DNA from 4 places in the Sporomusa sp. 246TCP1 genome. Region 2 is predicted to be linked to each of the others. Evidence: riboswitches for the same ligand, from Rfam matches in the RefSeq annotation. Region 2 holds a riboswitch; each other region holds the start of a gene.
What was found. A riboswitch is a leader RNA that binds a small molecule or an ion and turns the genes downstream of it on or off. The one in region 2 is predicted to bind molybdenum cofactor.
Positions count from the first base shown of each region.

Region 1: it holds a riboswitch for molybdenum cofactor, as region 2 does, so the genes downstream of both, fdhF (formate dehydrogenase subunit alpha) here and AC1ECB_RS19170 (hypothetical protein) in region 2, are expected to answer to the same signal.
Region 3: it holds a riboswitch for molybdenum cofactor, as region 2 does, so the genes downstream of both, AC1ECB_RS11890 (aldehyde ferredoxin oxidoreductase family protein) here and AC1ECB_RS19170 (hypothetical protein) in region 2, are expected to answer to the same signal.
Region 4: it holds a riboswitch for molybdenum cofactor, as region 2 does, so the genes downstream of both, AC1ECB_RS11930 (energy transducer TonB) here and AC1ECB_RS19170 (hypothetical protein) in region 2, are expected to answer to the same signal.

Region 1 is NZ_CM170492.1:4,301,680-4,304,821, forward strand. Features, by position in the region: gene fdhF (formate dehydrogenase subunit alpha) at 1-1,904, opposite strand, end outside; molybdenum cofactor riboswitch at 2,204-2,322, opposite strand; gene AC1ECB_RS20365 (class I SAM-dependent methyltransferase) at 2,830-3,142, opposite strand, start outside.
Region 2 is NZ_CM170492.1:4,056,810-4,059,951, forward strand. Features, by position in the region: gene modA (molybdate ABC transporter substrate-binding protein) at 1-500, opposite strand, end outside; molybdenum cofactor riboswitch at 1,039-1,157, shown strand; gene AC1ECB_RS19170 (hypothetical protein) at 1,336-1,725, shown strand; gene AC1ECB_RS19175 (redox-sensing transcriptional repressor Rex) at 1,858-2,520, opposite strand.
Region 3 is NZ_CM170492.1:2,477,716-2,480,857, forward strand. Features, by position in the region: gene AC1ECB_RS11890 (aldehyde ferredoxin oxidoreductase family protein) at 1-1,246, opposite strand, end outside; molybdenum cofactor riboswitch at 1,406-1,513, opposite strand; gene AC1ECB_RS11895 (molybdopterin molybdotransferase MoeA) at 1,840-3,054, shown strand.
Region 4 is NZ_CM170492.1:2,487,647-2,490,788, forward strand. Features, by position in the region: gene AC1ECB_RS11925 (TonB-dependent receptor plug domain-containing protein) at 1-1,045, opposite strand, end outside; gene AC1ECB_RS11930 (energy transducer TonB) at 1,193-1,300, opposite strand; molybdenum cofactor riboswitch at 1,440-1,559, opposite strand; molybdenum cofactor riboswitch at 1,697-1,816, opposite strand; molybdenum cofactor riboswitch at 1,933-2,050, opposite strand; gene AC1ECB_RS11935 (cytochrome c maturation protein CcmE domain-containing protein) at 2,117-2,488, opposite strand; gene AC1ECB_RS11940 (cytochrome c biogenesis protein) at 2,485-3,142, opposite strand, start outside.

The DNA.
Region 1 (3,142 bases), 240 kb from region 2:
AATTCAAGATGCTCAAAACCTTTTCGTACATGGTGGGCATCGCCATCCGACCGTATCGGGTCTTCCCCCATAACATACATAGCTTTCAGTTTACCAGCAATAGAGGCATCAAACATATCAGGCATCATCAGACCGACTTTATCTGACAATTTTACACCCCATGCTTTTTCAAATTTTTCCCGTACTGCTGCATTTGTGACGGACTGATAACCGGAATAAACATTAGGTAAAGCCCCCATATCACAAGAACCCTGTACATTATTCTGTCCACGCATCGGGTTTACACCTGAATAAAGTTTACCCACATTGCCAGTTAACATGGCTAAGTTAGCCAAGCTCATAACGTTATCAGTACCACAAATATGTTCGGTAATACCAAGTGTATAGAATATGGATGCCCGTTCAGCAGTTGCATAAATTTTGGCTGCCTCCATCAGTAAATGCTTCGGCACACCAGTTATATCTTCCACATATTCCGGGGTATATTTCTCAAGGACATCTGCCATTTTATCAAAATCAGTTGTACAAGAATTAATAAAATTCTGATCATGCCAACCAGCTTTGAGAATAATACGCATCATGCCATTAATAAGAGCTATATCCGTACCTGGCCTTAGTTGCATCCACACATGGGCTTTACCTGCCAGTTCGATCCTGCGTGGGTCGGCAACAATCAATGTAGCACCGTTACGCAGAGCTTGACGTATTTTAGCGCCAATCACCGGGTGAGCTTCTGTAGGATTACCGCCGATCAAAAATATCACTTTACATTGAGGCGCTTCATTAATAGAGTTGGTCATTGCGCCAGAACCAAATGAAGCTGCCAGACCGGCCACAGTAGGAGCGTGGCAGATACGGGCGCAATGATCAACATTGTTCGTACCAATAACTGCGCGCATAAACTTTTGCATGATATAGTTTTCTTCATTTACACACCGGGCTGAACTGACAGCCGCCAGCGCATCGCTGCCATACGTATTTTTTATTTCCTTAAATTTAGTAGAAATTAAATCAAGCGCTTCCTCCCAGGATGCTTCCACGAATTCGCCATTTTTCTTTATTAACGGTGTGGTCAAACGCTCAGGACTATGAACATAATCGGTTCCAAAACGTCCTTTTACACAGGTTAGTCGTCCATTGACCACACTTGTCAGGTTGGAAGTCACGCCAATTAATTTACCGTCTTTGACATTTAGATCATAATTGCAACCAACGCCGCAGAAAGGACAGGTTGTTTTAACCTTTTTATCCGGCTTCCCTACGCCGTTCATTGGCTTTTCTGTTAAAGCACCTACTGGGCAAGCAGATACGCAAGTGCCGCAAAATACACAATTGGAAGAGTCAATCATATCGGTATCAAAAGCTGGCGCTACCTTGGTATTAAAACCACGTTCAGTCCACTCTAACGTGTTACAACACTGCATTTCCTTACAAACACGTACACAGCGTCCACACAGGATACACTTATTGCTGTCCCTAATGATGAAAGGGTTGCTGTCATCAATGGCAAATTGGCGTCGTTCGCCTTCAGCTTTAATTTGTCTAACACCAAATGCGCTTGCTAAAGCTTGCAATTCACAATCCAGATTACGCTGGCAGGAAAGACATTCTTGGGGATGATTTGCCAGCATCAGTTCGATGACACTTTTTCTCGCTTCACGAATAGCAGGAGTATTAGTGCGCACAATCATTCCTTCGGCTACAGGATAAGTACAGGCCGTAACTAATCCCCGTGCGCCTTCAACTTCAACAACACATACCCGGCATGACCCTTCCGGAGTTAAATCGGCGAGATGACATAAAGTTGGAATGGTAACACCCGCTTCACGCGAAGCTTCTAAAATCGTGGACCCCTTACATGTTTGCACTGTCTGACCATCGACAGTAATGGAAATCATTTCCATTATAGATATCACTCTCCTTAAAATTTATATAATAATTGCATATCTCCTAGAGTGTACAAGTGCCCTAGTGAGATAAAGCAAGTTATTCGAACTTTGAAAGAGATTTGACCTTCCATAAGGCTCCTATAGACAGTAGGTAAAATAGGCAAACAAAAACCACCCGCAGCAAGGAGCCTAACTATTAAGTAATTATCCAGGAATATTCTCCACGCATAGTGAAAAATACCACTACTGCCACCTGCTTGTATACGTTTATAAAGTATAACTTTACAGGATAGACATAAAGGTAGGGTTGCTCCTGGAAATTACAATAACACTCCTTTACCAACGGGAGGCGTAACAGTTTCCCACTACCCCTGCGGTCATCAAATCATGCTCTTGCAAGTTTAGATAAGACAACTCGGAGGTATCCGCATTTCCATATATTTTATTTATATTTGTTATATTATTTTTCTATATATATATTTTTTATATTGATTATATTATTTTTATTTATATTCTTTTTGTAAATATTCAATATAATTTTTAAAATTCCTGCATATTATGTGAAAATAAATACAAATATTTTGAATTCTAGTCCAAAATAACGCCAGGATATCATTAATAGCTTGACAATTCGCCAAAGAAAAAGCTGCCACACTAAGTTACTTAGTGCGACAGCTTTTATTTGTAAGTATTGACTTAATTAAATATAGGCTTAACAGCTTAAACTATCGTCATCACCGCAGCAGCATAACAGTAAAATTATGATGATGATGATCACAACCCACGAACTTCCACCACGGCCATGGCTACCACAACCGCCAAAACCAAATCCCATTTTATATTCCCTCCTTCAGCTTAGCTATCCATATAGGGGTTTATTCAATGTATAGTATGCTGGTAGCTATTATTTAGTTACTGCTGTAGTGTTTGTTTTCTTTTTTCACCTATCCTTATTTAAATAACTGCAAGTGCATCTTACTGATTCGCTACCTCTTATTGGCATACCGGCAGTAGAAATAACTCTTCTTCCCGCAAATTTTTTAGATATCTTTTGAAATAGATAAATAGTAAATTGCCCTTCTACATCTTTTTTCAAATCCATCTCTTGATTTGAAAGTAGTGTTCCCTGAGTATATCCATCTACAAATGTATAAACATTTTGTCCATACCATGATAATAAATCCATCCCTTTTTGAGTGATTTTCTCTATTGCATGCTTATGAAGATAATGCCTGATATGAAATTTGTTAGGA
Region 2 (3,142 bases):
ACCTGCTGAGCATACTGGCCGGCAGGCACTGTGGCGGTCTCGCCAAGTGCAATCTTTTGCACACCATCCTGAGTTAAATCTTCAAACTTGGTTAAGTTGAGCTTTGTTTCCTTTGGTACAACTACAACTAACTTATTTTCAACCAAGTTTTTGCGGGTGGCTTTGTTCATTAAATTTTTAGCTTCCAATTCGTTCATCTGCTTAGGAGCAGCCGAAATAAAAACATCTACAGGTGCACCCTGCTCAATTTGTTTCTGCAAAGCGCCAGAGGCCCCAAAATTGTAGACAAGCTTACTATTGGGATTTTTCGCCTGATAATCCTTTTGAATGTCTGCAAGTGCATCCTTGAGACTTGCCGCAGCTGATACATTAATTTCTACCACCTGCGCTTGCGGGGCCGCCGGTGGAGCTTGTTTTTCGCCGCCGCAACCAACCAGACTAAAAATAGCAACTACTACCAAGGCCAGCATACCAAACACGCTTGATTTAATCCTTCTCATCTTTCTTCCCCCTTAAATTTGCTCTATCTCGCAGGCTATCCAGCAGATAGGCATATAGTACAGAGCTAACCACAGAGATATTAACCAACCCGGCAAATTTCTTCACCGTAGCTGGTATAATACCGCCAACAACCCTATTTGGAGTTTAGGGTTTTTCTGCCGCAGCCCCTGCACAAACTTTTTTAACTATATCAGGTTCAAAATGAATGTATTAATCACTGGGAAAACCACTTTACGGACAAGTCAATCATAAACTAACGTATTATAACATAAACCAACATAATTCCCATGCTGTTATTATAGTATTTGTTATATGGTATTTGCAAGAGATTACCAAATATTTTTGTACAACCTTCTAAAAATTTGAAGTATCAGGGCTCCTGCTTACCTGCATGCATTATAGTCCATACAAAAATTGCCCGCCTAAATATACGTCTTCCCTATTGCTTTATACAATACCAAACAATATAATAATATTAAGTTTGTTATCTTCGTCTACATTAGTTAATGTTGAAAACTCACATTCAAAGTTTCACAATTGAATACTCTGCTCCTTAGCCGATTTACCTAAGCCTTTCAGGGTATGGTATCCGGCCGATCGGTATAGCGGGAAACGGCTATGTCTCCCATTTGGAAAGGAGCAATATTTTAAGCGGTGCATTATTTGTGCCTATTTCATGATTCCTTCTGCGCCCGCTTAAATTCATTGCCAAGCCCTTTCCATTTTGGATAGGCTTGGCATATTTTTTTGTTGTTTAGATTTGAAAATCGTACCTTTACTGTTATGGTAGCACAGTTCTATGTCAAGAATACTACTTTGCTAGGAGGAATAATCATGTTAGAACGAATTCATGCCCACAGCGATATTTTGAAAAACGGAAAAATAATGCTATTGGTCGACTGCGAACCCGGCTGCTACACACTAACCGACTTAGAATATTTAGAACACACACTTCAGGAACTCCTTGTTGACACCCATAAAGCCATTCAAGAAGCCACATCGACCAAAAACGACTTTACTTTTGAAGCCTATGTTACTATTCTTGTATCGTTGACAGACAACATTAAAAGCATCACGGAATCTTTGCTTACAGTCAAAGAAGCAATACAAGCCGCCAAAAGCGAGCGAAGTACAATTATTTCCGAGTCTTACCAAACAGAAAGGGTGAGTATACTGCAAAACTGCAAAAAAATTGCAGTAAACCACCCAAGTCATGGAACATAAAAAAGATGACTTCTAACTCATCGATTTTAGTTTATGCAAATGGCCTTGGCTAACCCACAATTTTGTAGGATTAGTCAAGGCCACTTGCATTTATCCAGCCACACTTTCCGGTTCTTTCAATCTTACAATGAATTAACTACAGCTATCATTCGTTGCTACATGCTTAAGATCAAAAGTCAATTGGCTAAACATAGAAGTCATATTTACCTGCGTTATGGCGATATCCTCAGGAGCAAAAATTGGGAATGAAGAAAAATTGACAATTCCTTTAATTCCGGCCCGAATCAATTGATTTGCAGTTTTCTGGGCATATGATGGTGGCACAGCCAGTATACCAATAATAATTTTTCTGCTGCAAATAATATCTTTAATATGATCAATCGACTCTATTGTTAATCCTAAATTATGTACTGTCATACCTTGATTTTTTTTACCTAGATCAATAATAGCTACAATTTTAACTGCCTCAGGCCACAAACGCGAATAACACATAATGGGTACTACTGTCGGCATATCCAAGCCAACCAACACCGTATTCCAGCTAGTGTCATATCCTAAAATTTCTTCGATTCGCCGAAAAAGGTAATCAGTTTCATACCCTACCCCTTTAGTACCAAATCCGCCAAAATATGCTAAGTCCTTTCTGATGAGGTGTGGCGATATACCGGTTCGCCGGCCCAACTCCTTGGAAATACAAACGGTTATACCTTCCTCCTGCATCAGCTTTAAAACACTGTGATATAAAACCATTCTTTGAATAGTAAGCCTGGATATATCTTCCCGCGATATAAACATTGTGTCCCTCCTACCTCTTCAGAAGGAAAATCCTTGATATTTTACTTAATCGATTCACGTTCCGAAACGGATTTCTAAACATCATTCATTACTCATAAACTTCTTATTGTTAAAACGAAGGTTATGAGTAGTCCCAACAATAGAAGAGGAAGTACCAACGCAAACATAAAGGTATACTGAGAAGTCTGACTTGCAAAATTATCTTTAAGAAAGGCTACTATCTGGGGACTACGATTCCACCGCACCCCTATGCGACCTTCGTTTCCCACATAGTAACTTTTCTTGCAACTACAAGTATTTTAGGGCACAAGTACAACCAATACGTTGAAGTACTTCTAGGTTCCACTGTCGACAACATTTTTTTCACAACACCTCCAGCTGTGGTTTAATAACAGGCTTATGTCAAAAGCATTCCTACATTAAGCCCTCTATTTTGACAATTGTATTTCAACTGTCTCAATATTCTAATTCGCAGCCGATATTTTTATCATTTCAGCTTCACTCATTAAGCGTTGAAGCCGCTGCAATTACACACTGCCTTGCAAAATAATAAAGGCCGGACGTCTCCTAATTTGGTAAGGAGGCACCTGGCCTTTAAGCGTTAATCAATCCGGGTTCTATA
Region 3 (3,142 bases), 1.6 Mb from region 2:
CCTGGCCTTTGACGATAGGAACCCTGGAAACGCCATAGACGCGTCCTACGGTTGCTGCACCACAGCCGAGGATCCGGCCTTGGGGAGTGCCTTTGCGAATTTCTTTAATCAAATCCAGGGCAGCCTTGCCATCGCCCCAGGGAATGACACCGCCTTCCATATAAACACCAATGGCAACAGTGATATCAATGGAATCTACACCAACATCATCGCATTCACGGTCGGCATAGGCAATGAGGTCAAGATCATTAATCTTGGCGTTGGCGCCAAGAGCCCAAATAGTTTCATACTCAAACCCGCTGGTAATATATTTGCCTTGTTTGTCAACATAGTGCTGAGAGCAACGCATGATGCAACCGGGATGGCAGCCGTGGCTAGGCTTACCGCCGCGGGCTTCCATGGTTGCAGTCATAGTTTCGCCACCGATGTCATTGGCCCATTCGTTCCGGCCACGGCGGAAGTTTTCAGTAGGCAGACCGCCGGCTTCGTTCAGAATGTTGACCAGAATATTGGTACCGTATTTGGTTATACCCTGACTGGTGACCGGGTGAGTTGTAAGGGCTTTGGCAAATCGCTTGGCAGCACTCTTGAAATCCTCGCGATTAACAATGGGAACACCAGGAGCGCCAGTATCATCAATAACAACGGCTTTTATCTTCTTGGAACCCATGACAGCGCCCAGGCCGCCGCGACCAGCGCTGCGGATATTGCTTTCAGGATCAGCAAAGGAAATGTTGGCTGCCATAAGCTTCATTTCACCGGCTGGACCAATGATAGCCACACCGGCTTTAGCGCCGTATTTTGCCTGCAGAACTTTAATGGCTTCGTAGTTACCCATGCCAATGATCTCAGCGGGAGCGTCTTCAATGGTCACATCGTTCATAGTAACTTTGACGATGAAATACTTATCTTCTTCCGGAATTCCATCAAATACAAGTGCCTTAATGCCCATTTTGGCCATTTTTTGACCAAAAGTACCGCCGGTGTTACTTTCTTTGATACCACCGGTTAACGGGCTCTTAGCGCCACAGGAAAGCCGACCGGAATTAGCAGCGTTGGTACCGGTAAGGTAGCCGGGTGCAAAAATTAATTTGTTGTATTTCCCCAGTGGATGACAAGTTGGTTTCACTTCGTCGGCGACGAAGTTGGAAGTAAGCGCCCGGCCTGCTATGCCGACGTACTTTTCAGGAACCTCGCTGGTAGCAACATTTTTCGTTGCCATGTCGACACGGATAAATTTACTCATAAAAACCCTCCTTAATAATTATGATTTTATAAAAAAAGAGGTGCTAAAAATATTTTAGTGAAATATTTTAGTAAATCTTTTTTAGAACCTCTTTTCTTTACTATTTCTTCAAAGGGTATTCACCAGAATAAGAAATAAACACATAAACAGCAAAAAGGAAGCCCGTAATACGGACTTCCTTTGCATAATGGCAGGCACAAAAATTCCTTTTTGCACCCTGTTTACTATCTCCTGGCTGGAAATAGTAACTCGGAACTCTTAATAATATATATTTGCTTCTATACTTTAAGATTCCTGCAAAAAAAAAATTTTTTAAGGAAATTTTTACATTTTATAAATTATTTTTAATTGTCCCATCTCTTGAATATAATTATACCTGCCGAATAATACTTTTTGCAGGAATTTAGTTGCTACGAAGAGAATATATCCTATCAAGAGTTCCGAGTTACTATCGCCAGATCGGCGATAGTAAACAGGGCGTGAGAAGGAATTCTCACACCAGCCATTACGCAAAGGAAGTCCGTTAACACGGGCTTCCTTTTTGTATGTAACTAGCTAATGTATAATATAACTATACTACTGGAGGGTGGAAAATGACCGAAAAGTTAGAAGTGGCTCAGGAAAAGTTGTTAAATCTAGTTCAAATTATGCCAACAGAGATAATAGAGTTAAGCGAAAGCTGGCGGAGGGTATTAGCTGAAACCATAGTATCTAATATGGATTTTCCGCCATTTGACAGGTCTCCTTTGGACGGTTATGCGATCGTAGCCAAAGATGTTGAGGGGGCTGTACCTGGCAAACCGGTAATTTTACGTCAAGTAGATTATGTCCCCGCGGGGGATATTCCACATCATACTATTACATCGGGAATGGCTTGCCGGATTATGACTGGAGCCCCTCTGCCTCCTGGAGCTACTGGAGTTGTACGTATTGAAGACACAATTGCAGATGGTGATAAGATCATTGTTTTGGATGGTCATGGGGCAGAAAAAAACATTTGTTTCCAGGGTGAAGAGATTTCAGCCGATGAAGAGGTAATATCTGCCGGTACGGCAATAAATGCAGGAGTAATCGGCATGCTGGCGGTATTGGGAAAAGCGCAGGTATGTGTTTTTCGTAAGCCGCTGGTCGCGATTATTGCTACCGGCAGTGAAATTATCCCTGTAAATTATCAGTTGACTCCTGGAAAAATCCGTAATTCCAATAGTTACATGCTTAGTGCTCAAGTTGCGGATGCCGGGGCAAAAACTATCCTTCTGGGCAATGTGTTAGATAATGTAGATGAAATAGCTCTAATGCTAGAGAATGCGTCTACCTGTGATGTTGTAATTACGACAGGCGGAGCCTCGGTAGGTGATCACGATCTAATTGGCGAAGTGTATGATAGACTCGGAATTACCTTATTGTTTGACAGAGTAAGCATTAAACCGGGAATGTCGATGCTGGCTGGTATAAAAAATGGCAAGCTTTATCTTGGATTATCTGGGAATCCGGCAGCAGCGGCTATTTCATTCGAACAGTTAGTTAGGCCAATATTGATGAAGATGTGCGGTCATAAGACATGGTGGCGGCCACGGGTAAGAGCGGTATTAGCCTCTCCGTTTAATAAAAGTACAGGGGCAAAACGTTTTGTTTGGTCGCAGTGCTGGCAAAAAGATAATGGTATTTTAGCCGAACCTTTACGCCTGCAGAGTAATGGTATGCTGAAATCGGCGATGGTTGCCAACTCGCTTATTGTAATTCCGGAAAATAGTCCTCCGTTGCCGAGCGGAAGCGAAGTCGAGGTTATTTTGCTGGTCAATGCTTAGCCGGGTTTAAAACACTTCTTGTTACTAGTTATATATGGAACCCCCCCATTACTTGCCCAGCAAGTAATGGGGGGGTTCTAACATCTTG
Region 4 (3,142 bases), 1.6 Mb from region 2:
TTAACTTATAGTTACCTTGTAATTCCACGCCATTTAAGGTGCTATCCCAATAGCTTGCATTCCATCGGCTTGTACTATAACCCTTGATTGTCGTCACTGCCGGATCATGATCGGCCCCATTAGCCCAAAGGCCGTTTTTCTCAGTAAACCGATAAACTTTAACATTATAATCCAGTTTACTATTAACCTGCTGTGCATATTGCAAAGACAAGTTACTTTTTTCCCAGTCTCTAAATTCTGTATTATTTAATCCAGCCCAAAAGCCAGTATTATAACTTATAGGCTTACCATTAGCAGGGTCAAGAGGGGCTAAACAGCCTTTATCAGTATCAGAATATCCCCCTGTAAAAGTTAACGATGCATCATTTTCAAATTTCCAGTTCAGTTTAGTATTAAAATATGTACTCTTTCTATCCGCATTGCTTATATAGCCGTCAGTATGCTCGGAGCCGCCATTAATATAATAATTAAACTTATCGTCGCCTCCACCGTATGAAACAGAGCCATTTAGCGTGCCATTGGACCCACCGACGACGGAAACTTTACCGCCCTCATAGTTCTTACCGTTTTTGGTGGTAATTAAAACCATTCCTCCGATGGCATCTGTCCCATAAGATACAGGCGCAGGGCCTTTGATAACCTCAATTTTGGCAATATTACTCACTGGGAACATATCTAGGTCCGCAGCTCCACCACTTAATTTAGAAAGCGGATCTACTAAAACACCATCAATATATATTTTCGTATAGGATAGAGCACTCCCACGGATATCCAGTGTATTGTTATTTTTCTTCCCCCGGTGCAAATTCACGCCTGGAACATCCTCCAAAGCGTCTGCCAGATTCCGGGCTCCTTTAGCCTCAATATCCTTGTCAGTTATAACGCTAGTGGTGACCAGATATTTTTCTAAAGGAATTGCTGTAACTATCACCTCGTCTAAGGTAAAAGACTCCTCCGGCACGCTTTCAGTTGCAAAAGTCAAGCCAGGCACTGATAATAAACAACAATTAAGGATTGCTAGATAACCAATCATTTTCTTGTGCATTGCGAAAATTCCTCCTTGAATTTTTGATGATTACGACCACGGTATTGTTCACCCCCTTAGTCCACACCGTCAAGACACTACTGCAAATTAAACGTAACAGGAATTGCCACCCACAAGCCTGCCCTCCTTAAACGCCGAGTAAACCTGCTAACTACGCATGTTGGTAACTACAGCCAGATCCAACTGGCTATAACCTGAACTGGCAATAACCTGAACATCCCCTACTACACCCTGCTCTGAAACCAATACCCGCAATACTTTCCACCTGAATTCCCGATGTTTCAGCCTTGATAAAATGAATTCATTTGACAAAAAAATAAAGTTCAGCATTACACAAATCACTGCACAGCTCTGAACCTTATTTCAGTATTCTTCTTTGCGCAACGCTAAACTGCTTTACTAGCGATGTTCTTCTTTGCGCAATGGCAGATATACCTGTTTCCTGGTATACCCTAACGGCCAACAGGTCATGACATCAGTTTTAGACCTGCAAGCTTTGAAGAATCTCATATTTAATTATGGGGTTAAATCTTTAATGCATTACTATACAATTAACTTTTATTTGACGAAAAAATAGAGTTCAACCTTACACAAATCAATGCGCAGCGCTGAACCTTATTTTAGTATTCTTCTTTGCGCAACGCTAAACTGCTTTATTAGCAATGTTCTTCTTTGCGCAATGGCAGATATACCTGTTTCCTGGTATACCCTAACGGCCAGCAGATCATGACATCAGTTTTAGATCTGCAAGCTTCGAAGAATCTCATATTTAATTATAGTGAAATTGTTAACAAATTAAAGCATGCCTTTAGTACGTTGTATAAATAACTGTACGTCGAAAAAAAATTAAGATCCAACATTACACAAATAAATGCGCAACGCTGAACCTTGTTAGCGGTGTTCTTCATTGCGCAATGGCAGATATACAAGTTTCCCAATATACCCTAACGGCCAATAAACCATGACATGAGTTTTAGATCTACCGGCTTGAAGAATCTCCTATTAATTTAAGGACATTATTCTACATAAAACCAAATAATCCTTTTTTTCATACATATTTTTGAGAGTTAATCATTGATTCACACTCCCTTGGTATTTTGACGGGCATTTCACCAGCAACTTGTCTGCCTGGAATTGTCCATTAGTATATTTACCAATTGCCACTATGCCGGTCGCTTGCTCTAAACCATCAGGTTTGACGCCACGATACACCACTGCAGCTTCTTCACCAGCATCATCACGCAGCATAAACTGAGTGTATCTTCCATCTTCAGCCTGCATTACTTTAGCTGAGGCCAGTATTCCCTTTACCTGAACGGTGCTCTTGGCGCTCTTGGCCTGAGCAAAGGTGACATAAGGCGTAACTGAGCTTTGAAATACAAAAACACTATAGGTGATAAACCCGGCAATGACTGCCAGACAAACCAGACGGTACTTTTTCATATTGATAGCCCCTTTCCTGGCCGCGCAGTTGTTCTGACAACACTCCGGGTTAAGAGTAAACAGTAAAGAGCCGTGGCCCCGCCCACAGCAGCCAGCAGCACATACAGCATGATCGGCTCCATAGCCACCTTGCCGGTGCCGTTGAGCACAGGCTCTGGGTGTAGTGAAAAGTACATGCGAGGGATAATAAACACCAGAAAGGGCACAGACAAAAAGGATAACAGCGCATACACAGCACTCACCGTCGCCCGTCGCTCCGTCTCTTCAATGGCTGTTCTGAGTGCCAGATAAGCACCGTAAATTAATAGCAAAATAAACACGGTCGTCTGCCGAGGGTCCCAATTCCAATATGCTCCCCAGGTCAGCTTGGCAAAAACTGCACCGCTAACTGTCGCCAAGAGGCAAAAGCCGAGACCCAACCGAGCCGAACAGGCACTCAAGCAATCATACTTACGCTGCCTGGTTCTGAGATACTGCCCAGCTGCTATGGCTGACACCAAAAAAGCCAGCACCGATACCCAGGCAACCGGAATGTGAAAAAAGGCAATCCGAACAAGGTAACCCAGTCCCGCGGCAGGCGGCACCAGGCAAAACACTGCAAACAGCACTCCAGCTATCCATACCGCAATTAATGATGCAACTATTCTAAGATTC